DNA from 4 places in the Staphylococcus chromogenes genome. Region 1 is predicted to be linked to each of the others. Evidence: riboswitches for the same ligand, from Rfam matches in the RefSeq annotation. Region 1 holds a riboswitch; each other region holds the start of a gene.
The links. A riboswitch is a leader RNA that binds a small molecule or an ion and turns the genes downstream of it on or off. The one in region 1 is predicted to bind thiamine pyrophosphate.

Region 1 (3,300 bases):
AAACAAAAAGGGGGGATTGTATTGTCAGCTCAAACAAGACCATCGGTGTCGAAGCATCCATTTCAATACGGAAAAGTTTGGCTATTTTTCACATATTATTGGGTGATATTTGGTATTGCCACGTATTTTGGACAATTTTTGCCGCTTGAATGGCGTAAACCCTTGTCTATTGTTTTACTTGTTTTAATCCTCTTAACGATGATTGTACAAAGGGCACGATTTAGTGGGCCCATCATGTCACATATCTACACAATCGTTTCTGGACTGTTATCTTATGCGGCTTTTACAGTAGCTTTACAAGATTTAGGACCGAGTGTTTTCTTTAAAAATGTTCTTTTAGCCATTGTCGGATTTATTATTTTTGGAATGATTGGTTTCTTTATGATAAAAGATGCCTCTAGTTTAGGAAAATATTTGTTTGTCACGCTTGTCGCATTAATTGTCGCGAGTTTAGTCGGTTGGTTTATCCATAATCCGATATATCATACACTTATTTCTGTGGTTGGCTTGTTGCTTTTTTTACTTTATACGTTGTATGATTTTAATAGAATGAAAAGAGGGGCCTATTCTCCAAGGGAAATGGGTTTCAATTTATTCTTAAACTTATTTAGAATCATCCGTTACGTGCTCAATCTTGCACGTTACGTTCGCCGATAAAATTAAATAATTGATGTTTCCACTGGAAGTGCCATGAATAATGGCTGAGATTAAAATAGTGATTTTAAAATTCCCGGACCTGATCCAGATAATGCTGGCGTAGGAAAGTGGCACGTATTCATGCATTAAAGCTATTTTTCTATGTCTAGAAAAGTAGCTTTTTTTATTGGAGGAATAAAATTTGATTATTGCAGTCACACCATATGAATTATTACATCGTCATCATCAACAACGTTTAATTCTAATTGAACCCTATATCGACGGAGTCATCTTACGGACACCTACTGAAGCTGATGATTTAAAGATTTGGGTTACAACATTAATAAATAAAGGATTTCCAAAGTCAAAAATCATCATCCATTCTAACGTGCAATGTGCTGAACAATTGGGCATTAGACGTATACATTTTCGTGAATATGAATGGCCAACTGCATTTCGTGTAGAAGAGTGGGAAGTAAGCATGTCCGTTCACTCGGAAAGCGCTATTGAATTTGCTAAAGTACAAGGTGCAAAGTTTGGACTTTATGGCCATTTGTTCAATACATCCTCTAAACACAATCAGCCCCCAAGGACGGTGAGTGAAGTCAGACAAGCTTTAAATTGTCATTTTCCTCTCGTCGCAATTGGCGGTATTAATGACACAACAGTTGCAGAGATACCTAGTAAATTTTCGGGGATTGCGATGATTGGTAGTGCGTTTCATCAAAACTTAGATGAATTTAAGTATATTGTTCAGCAATGGTATGAAAAAGGGGGTGAAGGCAGTGAATGTAGAAATTAATGGGCAATCCCAACTGTTAAATGAAGGAGCAACGGTGTTCGATCTCATTCAACAATTCGGTATAGAAAGTAAACGCATGGTCGTAGAATTAAACGGTCATGTAGTGAAACGTTCTTTATGGGATAAACAATCTCTTTCAGACAATGATCGGATTGAAATTTTAGAATTTGTAGGAGGCGGTTAAGTTGTTTAAAATAGCGGATTATACTTTTAACTCAAGATTATTTTTAGGAACAGGAAAGTTTGAAAATGCTGAAGTTCAAAAAAAAGCCATTCATATTTCAGAAACGGAAGTCTTAACTTTCGCCGTAAGACGTATGAGTTTATATGATGAAGCATTACCGAACCCTTTAGCTGAGGTGGATTTAGAGCAATTTATCACTTTTCCGAATACCGCGGGCGCTAAATCGGCAGAGGAAGCTGTGCGCATTGCAGAGATTGCGAATGAGGCTGGCATATGCGATATGATTAAAGTTGAAGTGATTGGCGATGACGATACGTTATTACCAGATCCGATTGAGACGTATAAAGCATGCGATATTTTGTTGAAAAAGGGCTATATCGTTTGCCCATATATTTCTGATGATGTCGTGTTAGCTAAACGTTTAGAACAATTGGGGGTTCATGCGATTATGCCACTGGCCTCTCCAATTGGGACGGGTCGCGGCCTTAGCAACCCACTCAATTTGCGTTATATAATAGAAAAAAGTCAGGTGCCTGTCATTGTTGATGCTGGCATAGGTTCTGCGAAAGATTGCGCTGAAGCCATGGAGCTAGGTGCAGATGCCATTTTATTAAATTCAGCGGTTTCTCGTGCTAAAGACCCTGTCAAAATGGCGGAAGCGATGAAAAAAGGCATTGAAGCGGGCAGACTTAGTTACGAAGCAGGGCGTATTCCTATTCGTTATAATGCTGTCCAATCAAGTCCATCCACAGGGTTAGGGTTTCTTTAATGAATCGCTATGATAGACAAATAAAGTACCCGGCTTTTGGTTTGAAAACGCAAAACAAACTCCAGCAGCTACATGTCCTTATAGTGGGAGTAGGGGCTTTAGGGAGTGGGATTGCAGAACAACTTGCAAGATGTGGCGTGGGCAAACTCACACTCATTGATAAAGATATAGTGACTTTTTCGAACTTACATCGGCAAAGTGGTTACATCGAGGAAGATGCTAAAGAGATGCGTCCCAAAGTAAGCGCGTTAAAAATGCGTTTACATGCAATGAATCATGAAGTGAATATCATCCCATTAAATGTTGAAGTGACTTCTGAAAATATCCTATGTCTTATGAAAGAGACCCAACCTGATATGGTGTTAGATGGTTTGGACGATTATGAGACACGATTTTTAGTGAATGAAGCGACGCAATACCTTAATATTCCATATATTTATAGTGCAGTCATCGGTAGCCAAGTGAGTGTGTTTCCTATAGATGCGCATGGTCCGTGCTTGCAGTGTCTCATGCCAGAGCCCCCTGAAACTTATGAAAGTTGTGCTGTACATGGTGTTTTACCTCCGGCAGTGCATATCGCGAGTAGTATGGCTGTGGCTGAATTAATGCACTATTTAATGACAGGGACTTTTACGTATACGATGAAATATGTGGATATATATAAAGACACTATGAAAACGACTTCTATTTTAGAGTTGAAAGAACCGACGTGTCCTGTATGTAGCGAACGTCATTTTACACGCTTAATGCAGGCGAAAAAAACACGGATGGAAGTCTTGTGTGGAGGTGTGATTCAAGTTCGATTTGATGCGAAAGATTTCCAACGTCACCTTTCACCGAACATTCATATCATTCAACAAAATCCATTTGTTAAACAATTGAAATTTAAACAATATACCATGACCTTTT
Region 2 (3,300 bases), 310 kb from region 1:
CTGACTACAAGCGTTCTTAAAGAAAGGTGTAGACCACGAACGAGACTTTCCACTGTAATATGCACAAACCCAAATTTGAACAATTCGTGTTGGCCTGACCCGTAAAAAATCATAAATAATGATGAGCTTAGCGCAAATAGTAACGTAAACGCTACAAATCCCATCAAAATGTGTAATTTAGCGCCGCTCATGAATAACATAAATATAAACATAAGCGCGACAAGATAGAGCATCACATCAAAATTGTGTATAAAAATGACCATGAAAAATAAGGCAATACCGATAAATAACTTTGTAATAATATTTACATCATCCATAAAAGTATGACGTGTCTTCCATGATTCAATCATTGCACATTCCCACTTTCATACATTTTCTCATGGTCTATAATAAAATGTTTAGAAGGATAGCGCGCAATGATTTCAGGGTCATGGGTAATCATAATAATTGCTTGACCTTTTTGAATACGTTCTTGAAATAAGTCAATAAGCTTAAACGTATTATGACTGTCTAACCCAAAAGTAGGTTCATCCAATAAGATGATATCTGCAGAAGTACTCAAAGCTACTGCAACGCTTAAACGACGTTTTTGTCCCATTGATAGTTCGAATGGATGCTGGTCTTTGACATGCGTTAAATCTAAATGCGCTAAAATATCTTCTACTTCCTTTTGGGCGTTGACTTGATCAAAGTGTGTAAAATTAATTAATATTTCGTCATACACAGAGTTTTGAAGGAATTGAAGTTCTGGATTTTGATAAACAAGAAACAGATGAGAGGCGGCAAATTTAAGTTTACGCACGGGTGTATGATTAAAGGTGACCGTTCCTTTATAAGGAATGAGTTGCATTAAACTCTCAAAAAAAGTCGTTTTTCCTGTTCCATTTTTTCCAGTAATAATCGCCCAATCCCCAGCTTGAATTTTAAAATTTTCTACTGTGTACAATGTCCTTTTCCCTCGTTGAATGACGCCTTCATGGAAATGTAATTCGAAAGCGGGGGAAGTTGTATCTGTTAATAGTGGTTTGGGCGCATGATTCCAAGCTTTTGGATGCCACACACCATATTCACTTAAGATGTCTTCGTAGTGCTCTAAAATATCATTTGGCGCGCCTTCTTGAATGATTTGCCCATGTTGATTCATTAAAATGACACGATCGACGTAATCCCAAATGTGTTCTACTTTATGTTCGACAATCAATACGGTTTGATCTTTCCAAAGTGTACGTAAGAGTTGCCAAAGATTTTCTGTTGCTTCAGTATCGAGCATTGCTGTAGGTTCATCTAAAAAGAGCGTGTCAGTTTGTTGAAGCAATGTTCCAGCAATCGCGAGTTTTTGTTTCATGCCTCCACTGAGTTGATGAATAGCTTGCTTTGGATTAATATCAAGACCAACTGCTTCTAGTGCTGCTTGGATTTTCGCATCCATTTCTTTTCGTGGTATTTGTAAGTTTTCAAGAATAAATGCTAATTCTTCATTTACTTGTGGCATACAAAACTGTGCATCAGGATCTTGGAAAATAACGCCCGCATTTTGTGAAATGGTTAATGAATCGTATTTCATAGGTAAATCAATTAAGTGGGGAACAATTCCACTTAAAACATTTAATAGTGTACTTTTACCAGAACCAGAAGGGCCTAGTAAAAGTACTTTTTCTTTATCTTTAATTTCGATATCGAGTCCATCAAAAATTTTATGTGGCGCACTCGGGTATTTTAATCGTAAATTTGTTGCTTTTAACACCTGGCATACTCCTTATAACGTGTCATAATCCTCTTTTGATGCAGGACGAAATAATTTCGTAACTCCGGTTTTGTCTAGTGCTTTTACAAGAAAATAAGGGAACACACCTGCAAGTATCGCACCACTAATTAAACGGAAAACAATGAGTAAAATTAAATTCCATGTCGCTACTTCATTCAAATAACCATAATACCAATCTACTGGAAAGCTAATGAGCGCAGCTGCCATACCTGCAAGTAGACTTACCATAAATGTACGAGATTTGTATTTGAAAATCGCAAACACAATTTCACAAGCTAAACCTTGAAGAATGGCATATATAATAGTAGGAATATCAAATCGACCCATGACAATGGTTTCTCCAGCACCCGCTGCAAACTCAGCAATTAAAGCAATCCCCATTTTCGGAATGATTAAATAAGCGACAACGGCTGCAGCAAACCACATGCCGTACATCAGTTGATCAATATGCAATCCGATAGGTTGAACCGTATAATATGCAATCCACCAAATGTTATAAATGACTGCAAAAATGACCGCAATAAGTACAGTAACCAAAATATCAGATAAAGTTAACCCTTGCTTCTTACGCATAAATATCCTCCTCAATAAAAAACACAGCACCTGAACTAGGTACTGTGTGAAAGTGTATTTGAAACTACAAATCATTATTGAGAACGGAAGAAGACATACGTCATCTGTTGAATTTGAGTTGTCATCACACTTTCCTACGCTAGTATCATCTAGTTCAGGTTCAAAGGGTTTGAGGTGAATACCTCATCTCAGTTTTCACACCCCTAGTGCGTTTCTATTTAATTAATAACGTTAATATACACCTGACTTGTGCGAATGTCAATGTTATGAAACGGGTAATATTCATTGAAAAAAAGTCCAGTTTTAAATTTTTAACATGTGATTCAAACAATATATAATCACTATAATGCAAATCAAAAAAGAGACGGGCTTATTCGCTCGTCTCTTAATATTGAGATACTTTAATAATTAGTCAAAAGTACTTTGAATATCGTCTTTCGTTTTTTCAACGCCATCTTTTGTGTCGTCTTTTTTATCTTTTAATTCTTGTTCTTTGTCTTTAGCATTTTCTGCTGCTTTTTTAATATCTTCTTTAGACATGATACATCGCTCCTTTAATGTATTCTTCTAAAAACATTCCCGTATTTAAAAATAATAAACATGAGAAGAAAGGGTACAAACATATGTAACTTTTGGTATAATACAGGAATGTAAAATTCGTACTAAAAAAGTATGTTTTAAATTGCTACAAAAAGATAATATATTTAAATACATTGAAAGTGGTATGTTCATAATTGATTTATAAAAAATACGTGATTTTGCTAAAATCTCGCGCAATAAATGTTTCTCCATCTAAAGAATGAGATTTCTTTTTTATAAAGACATGAACTGCGTCTTCGTATATAATAATTGTGAGGTGAAGCGGATGTCTTTGTTTAATAAATACACCGAGGTGATTTATAGTTATATCATCGGTGCAGTTTCTATTTTACTAAGTATTATTATCTTTCTTAATATCCCAT
Region 3 (3,300 bases), 1.0 Mb from region 1:
AGTACGACAACCTTTCCCTCTTGAACAATCACATCTTGTTCACCTGTGAGCACAATCGCGGTTTGAAAATGATCATAAGCTTGTTTCGCTATTGATACAATGTCAATGTCTGTTGAACTATCTGTTCCTTTCATTGTCGCTGTTTCATCAATTAATGCTAAAATTTCAGACCCGTTTCCTTTTATCACATCTACTTTCACTTGTGATAAAAACTGACGACAGAAATCTTTTCTGAACTGTGACGCCCCTACAGCTACAGGGTCAAATACAATTGGCACCCCTTGGTCGTTCGCTTGTTTCGCTATTTCAAGCATGTCGGCACCCGTTTGTCTCGTTAAAGTTCCAATATTAATTAATAACGCTTGGGTGGCTTTAAAAAAGTCTTTAGCTTCTTCTGGGGCTTCACTCATTGCAGGACTTGCACCTAAACTGAGTAAACCGTTCGCTGTAAAGTTTTTTACAACGTCATTGGTATAACATACAACGAGGGGTTGTGTATGACGCACTTGCGTTAATTGACCCATTTTAATCCCAACCTTTCTCTTGTTGATAGGCGAAATGATTGACCGGGCCTCGGCCTTGTCCTATTTCAGGAGTTTCTTTTATCGCTAGTGAAATAAATTTTTTTGCTTTCGCCACTGCGTCAAAAACAGATTTACCTTTCGCAAGTTCCGCTGTGATGACTGCTGAAAAAGTACATCCTGTCCCATGGGTGTGTAACGTATTAAAACGTGGACTTGAGAAGGTATGCATGTCTTCTTTAGTAAATAAATAATCGCATGCCTCGCCTTCAAGATGTCCTCCTTTAAGGATAACACCTTTCGTTCCAATTTCATTTAAGAAAAAGTGTCCCGCTTTCTTGATGTCGGCTTCTGTTTGAATCGTCATCTTTGTAATTTCTTCAGCCTCTGGAATATTGGGTGTGGCAATATCGGCTAGTGGCAATAGAACATCCTTCAATGATTGTCGTACACTCTCTTCCATTAATGAGTCTCCACTTTTAGCCACCATTACAGGATCAATCACATAGGGAATCGTTTGTTTTTTTACATATCGTGCAACAATGTCCATCATCTCTGGTGTCGGAATCATTCCCGTTTTTAGTGCCTGAGGTAGTTCATCGGAATAGACACTTTCAAGTTGTTCTTCTAACCAAGAAGGTTCTAAATGATGAATATGTTGTACGCCCAGTGAATTTTGAGCCACGATACTCGTAATCGTAGTCATACCATAGACGCCACAGGCATGAAACGATTTTAAATCAGCCATCACGCCTGCCCCTCCAGAAGGGTCTGTACCTGCAATCGTTAAAGCAATATTTAGGGATTTCATGTTATCTTCCTCCAAATTCCCAAGTTTCTTGATGATAAGACATATTAAAAAATTGTTTTTCATGAACTGTACTTTCTAAAAAATTACGTTTTAATCGGTTTTTTTCCTCTTCAGTCGCATTGTCCGCACATTTATTGAGCCACTGGTCAATATGTTGCATCAATTCATCCATTCCTTTTGCATAAAATTCAAACCATGGTTTTAAAGGATGGTCGTTTGCAAAATCTTCTTCACGTAAAGCTTTCAACGCTACTTGTTGATACACGTATGGACAAGGCGCCATCGCAGCAATCGTATAAGCGACATTGTCATAATGATAAGCATTGAAATACATATGTTTTATATAATGATCTGCAGAAGGATACCACTCACCTTCTTTAATAATTTCATTATAAGGGACTTTTACGTAATCTGCGAGAATATGGTGTGCCTCTACTTCACCTGAAGCAGAGAACTCGATTTGTTCAGTTAAAAATTGGATTTCTTTTTTTGAAGTAACTTTAGGTATTAAAAGCGAATAGATTTTAGCAAACTCAAATAAATACCGTGCATCTGCACGTAAATAATGTTGAATCGCCGCTTTTGAAATATCCCCTCTTATCATTCCTTGAATAAAATCATCGTGATAAATCGCTTCAATTATTGGAGAGGCTTCTTGTTTTACACTTTCAGAAAATAACATAAAAAAACTCCTTTCAAAATGAAAAAAGACTACAATAAAGTAGCCCAGTCATGATAAAAGGTTTCAATGTCTACGCTACTTTCCTACGCGAGTATTAACTCAATCAGGTTCAAAGGGTCTGAATTCGATTCATCTCAGCCAAAAGGCTCCCCTAGTAGTCTTTTATGTGATTAATTTTAAATTAACAAATCTTAACTTGAATAGCAATAAAAAAAGCATTGACGTTCACTCAGAAATTGCTTTAATTTCTGAGTGAACATCAATGCCTGGAGTGATAATAAAATCTCTCTTACCACCAACCGTTAGCTTGACGGAATTGAATCGCACGTTCTACTGAACCATATCGCGTGTTAGCATAGTTAAGCATACCTTGAGTTTGAGTGGCAACGCTACCTGTACCCCATGCTTCTTTTGTTTGACCTAAACCTCTGTAGCCGTTAGGGCTTACAATATTTGGATTTCCGCCAGATTCAGGAAGTACGATTGCATTCCACATTGCAGCAGATCCGCCTGCATTAATAAATTGTTCATAGACTGATCCACTACCTGCAGTTGTTGGAGCTTGATAATTTGATGTTGCTTTTGTTGTTGGTGGTGCTTGATAGTTAGATGTAGTCTTTGTTGTTACAGTAGTATTTGCATTTGAAACACTTTGCGTTACTGGCGCTTCATAAGTTGTATAAGTATTATTTGAAGTAGATGCCGCCGGTGTTACTGTTGTATATGATTGATTGTAAGATGTAGGTTCAACTGAATATGCAAAATGATTATAAGATGTATAAGCTTGATTGTTATTAGAAGTTGGAACGATAAAATCAGAAGAAGCTGCATAACCATGAGCTGCCGCTGCTGCTTTAGTCACGTATAACTTATCTCCAGCATAAATAACATCTGATTCTAAGTTATTCCATTTTTTTAATTGGTCAACTGTTACATCGTATTTTTCAGAAATTTTATTTAAAGTGTCACCCCATTGAATGATGTGTACACCTTCTTGAAGTTGTGATTGAGTTTGAGGTGCTGCTTCTGCATTTGTTGCAAATTGACTAGCCGCTAATAAACCAACTGTAGTTGATGCTAAAAGTAATTTTTTCATTTAATAATCCTCCAGTATTCGGAATCGATATCTTTTATATTCACAAATAATATAGCACCAGTCTTTTTCAGTCCCGTAACAACAACATTAAATAAACGGGCATTTTTGTTACAAAAATATTACAAACGTCATTTAAAGGTGATTTAAAATGTAAGTTTTTTGGAAAATGGATGAAAAAACGCTCTTTTTA
Region 4 (3,300 bases), 260 kb from region 1:
AGTGCTAAGACGAAAACGACTAAGTTAATAATAATGAATAATGTTGACATAATGTGTACGCTTCCTTCTAATTCCGATTTATATAATAAGGATAATCGGTAAGACACTTAAAAGCAAGCTCTTTTTATTTTTGTCGAATTTGTGGTGAAAAGGGTTGGAGCTCACGTAAGGCTTCTGAATCTCCTTGAATCGCTTGCGCTATGAGTTTCCCTACAATCGGAGATAGAAGAATACCATTGCGATAGTGGCCGGTTGAAACAAATAGCGTGTCTGAAGCTTTGCCCATCACGGGCCAGCCGTCTTCTGTAATTGGACGAATACCAGTCCACGTTTTGAGGGTCTGTTCATGTCTCAATTGGGGGAGCATGGCTTGGCTTTTAGCATCTAACCATTTTAAATTATCGGGATGGTTTTGAGTGGACCAATTGTCTACTTCTGAAGTTGCACCTATTAAATAGCGATTCGTTTTTTTAGGAACGATATAACACCCATTCATATTAAATAAGGTTGTATTCAGAATCGGGCGGGAGGCTTGTATAAGTTTGACGTCGCCTTTTACTGGACGAGTAGGAAGGTCCACATTTAAAGATTGGAGTAATTGACCACTCCATGCGCCGGCCGCAACCACTAAGATGTTCGCATGAATGTGACATGCAGAAGTGTTTAATGTATAACCCCCTTCCACGTGTTGAGTGATGTCTAAGACTTCTGTATTTAAATGAAGAGTTGTATTTTTTTGTAAGGCTACTGCTTGTGTGAGCGCTTTTGTGTATAAATGCGCATTCACTTGGCCATCATCATGTATTTTGAATGCCGCCGTCGTCTCAGGATTAAGTTGAGGAAAATGTTGTTGAAGTGCATGGTTGTTGTACCAATGGAGACGGTGATCATCTTGTTTTAAAAATGTATACTGAGCGCGTAGAGCGTTAACATGACGCGTCTCTGTCGCAAGTTTAATGAGCCCATAGGATTGAAATTCGATATCAATGCCTGTCTCTTGATGTAAACGATAGGCAGTATTTGGCATTAATGCACGACTTTTCATCGCCAAACGATAAAGTGGACTCTCTTCGAAAAATTCATTTTGTGCCCCTAACATTCCTCCTGCTGCATAAGATGCATTCATTCTCGGTGTCGAACGATCAATAATAGAAACCTCGCAGTGAGCGTCGGCAAGATGACGTGCAATAGAGAGTCCTATTACACCTCCACCAATAATCACAATTTGTTCCATAAAAAAACCTCCTACACAATGTGCAAGAGGTCGCGCCCTAGATTCATGGTGAGAAAGAATGTAGGCCTATTTTCTATAAGTTCAGTAAAGTGTATACATTCAATTCATAAGTTAAAATAGCTTCCCTTCGTTGGTACTAACCACTTCAGGTTCAAAGAGTTAAGATGACATCTTTCTCAGCTCAATTAGAGCACCCCTAGCACATCGTATTTAATTTTATGATAAAGGCTTAGCCTCCGAATAGGCGTGCCCAAAATCCTTTTTGTTGGTGACTGTTTTTAATTGTAGTCGCCAATTCTTTTTGTTCTTTTGTTTGTGTTTCAATGCTTTCTTGTGTTTTTGTTAACTGTTCAGCTTGAAGTTTTTGATGTTCTGTCATTGCGTTTAATGATTTTGTATTTGTTTCGAGTTGATTATTGAGTTGATTATGTAATGTTTTTAATTCTTCTTGTTGTTGATGAACTTGTGAAATCATTTGTCCTAATAATTGACGTTCTTCGCGCATTTTGTTGATTTCAGCTTTTAACTCTTGCATCACTTGTGGAAATTGTTGATCTGATGGTAAGTTATCAGGATTTTCTTTTACGATGACTTGTAAAAAGTCTTTTTCTTTTTCGAGCTCTTCGAATGCGAGTTCATAACTGTTCGTACGGCCGACACGTTCAGCAATTTCTTGGAATAATTCGATATCCTCTTCTTGAAAGTCGGTCGCTTCACGGCCTCTATATTCGGTTTTTTTCAACTGGTAGCCACGTTCTTCTAGGTGCTGTACAATTTTACGCACTTGTTTTTCGCTAAGCTCTGATTTAAGTGCAAACTCTTTTGTTAGCATATGAATGAATCCTTTCTGTCAGTCTATTTAGACCCACGGTAGTCTGAGTTCAGTGACCCGTCAGCCTTACCTCTACATTATTGTAACGGCTTTAAGAAGGGATTTCAAGGACTTATGCATTCATATCTTTACTTAAATTCATTTTAATCAATAACGGATAAATCACTCGACGTGGAATACGATTGGCAAAGACATATTTTAAAATATAGCAAGACTTAACGCTTGTGCCGTAAATATCCTTTGTCAAAGGAATATTTGCCTTATTGTAAAGGTCTAGCGGTACAGGTTTCCCATTACGGTCGAGGGAAGGTTGTACGTAGTCGATTTGTGTTTGTTTTTCAAATCCATGTTCTGTTAAGAAACGGCGACGAAAAGCAATATCCTTAGCAGTTTGTTCATCGACATCTTCACTTTCGAGAGTAGATTCAAACATAAAGAAATTCACATCACGACCATGGAGTTGATGTGATAAACGGTTCACGCCTTTTTCTACCTCGTTTAATGTTTCAGCTAAATACGTTTCACAGTGATCGCCAGGCTCAGCAATTAAATAAACGATAAAACCTGTATTTGTTGTTGCTTCATAGTGTGCAGTTGAAAAACTAACCACTTTATCATTGTCAATGCCCACTAAAAAGACGTAATCGTTTTGTGTCTTTTCAGTTTTTAAAGATTGCACAAAGACCGATTCGTCCTCGGTGACAAGAGGATCAAGTTTATCCATATAAAAGTCGATGGCCGGTTCGAACCATTGATCTTTGGTCGATTTTATTTGTACAAATTTCATGTCGTTCACCTCTCTTGATTGATAACAGTATAGCATAGATGTGAAAGAACGATAGTAATGTTGAAGGGGACTATAACATAAATCATTTCATATATTTGATGATGCTTGACTATTCAATTGTTTAAGTCGGATTAAAATAGCCATCAAAATTTATCTAAGCGTAAATTTTGATGGCTATCTATTTATAGGGGGCACTATGTCCTAACCCTATCGATTCTACCATTGAACGTGGACGTTAGTTGAATTTTATTCAATATCGCCTTTATGTTCAGAAGGTTTATGATTATCTGTAGATTCATTCATATAAGCAGCATTATTTTTCGCAACTTCACCATGGTTCACTTTATCTTTTTGGGCAATGACAACAATTTTATTATTGTTAAGATCTTGCTTTAAATCTTCAGTTTGGTCTTCACCGAAATCATAGCGACTGAGTGCTGCACCTTC

Region 2: another riboswitch for thiamine pyrophosphate. It lies ahead of PYW36_RS08110 (ECF transporter S component); the one in region 1 lies ahead of PYW36_RS09600 (thiamine phosphate synthase).
Region 3: another riboswitch for thiamine pyrophosphate. It lies ahead of tenA (thiaminase II); the one in region 1 lies ahead of PYW36_RS09600 (thiamine phosphate synthase).
Region 4: another riboswitch for thiamine pyrophosphate. It lies ahead of thiO (glycine oxidase ThiO); the one in region 1 lies ahead of PYW36_RS09600 (thiamine phosphate synthase).

Annotation. Positions count from the first base shown of each region.
Region 1 covers NZ_CP118953.1:1,966,348-1,969,647, reverse strand. The annotation lists gene PYW36_RS09605 (Bax inhibitor-1/YccA family protein) at 22-657, shown strand; TPP riboswitch at 672-780, shown strand; gene PYW36_RS09600 (thiamine phosphate synthase) at 839-1,438, shown strand; gene thiS (sulfur carrier protein ThiS) at 1,422-1,622, shown strand; gene PYW36_RS09590 (thiazole synthase) at 1,624-2,391, shown strand; gene PYW36_RS09585 (ThiF family adenylyltransferase) at 2,391-3,300, shown strand, end outside.
Region 2 covers NZ_CP118953.1:1,655,190-1,658,489, reverse strand. The annotation lists gene PYW36_RS08120 (energy-coupling factor transporter transmembrane component T family protein) at 1-350, opposite strand, end outside; gene PYW36_RS08115 (ABC transporter ATP-binding protein) at 347-1,744, opposite strand; gene PYW36_RS08110 (ECF transporter S component) at 1,757-2,338, opposite strand; TPP riboswitch at 2,453-2,553, opposite strand; gene graF (glycopeptide resistance-associated protein GraF) at 2,747-2,878, opposite strand; gene auxA (lipoteichoic acid stability factor AuxA) at 3,204-3,300, shown strand, end outside.
Region 3 covers NZ_CP118953.1:735,634-738,933, reverse strand. The annotation lists gene thiM (hydroxyethylthiazole kinase) at 1-524, opposite strand, end outside; gene thiD (bifunctional hydroxymethylpyrimidine kinase/phosphomethylpyrimidine kinase) at 526-1,332, opposite strand; gene tenA (thiaminase II) at 1,334-2,014, opposite strand; TPP riboswitch at 2,078-2,177, opposite strand; gene PYW36_RS11300 (LysM peptidoglycan-binding domain-containing protein) at 2,304-3,110, opposite strand.
Region 4 covers NZ_CP118953.1:2,226,845-2,230,144, reverse strand. The annotation lists gene PYW36_RS10910 (L-cystine transporter) at 1-50, opposite strand, end outside; gene thiO (glycine oxidase ThiO) at 125-1,234, opposite strand; TPP riboswitch at 1,340-1,442, opposite strand; gene PYW36_RS10900 (hypothetical protein) at 1,464-2,066, opposite strand; gene PYW36_RS10895 (hypothetical protein) at 2,179-2,853, opposite strand; gene PYW36_RS10890 (general stress protein) at 3,100-3,300, opposite strand, start outside.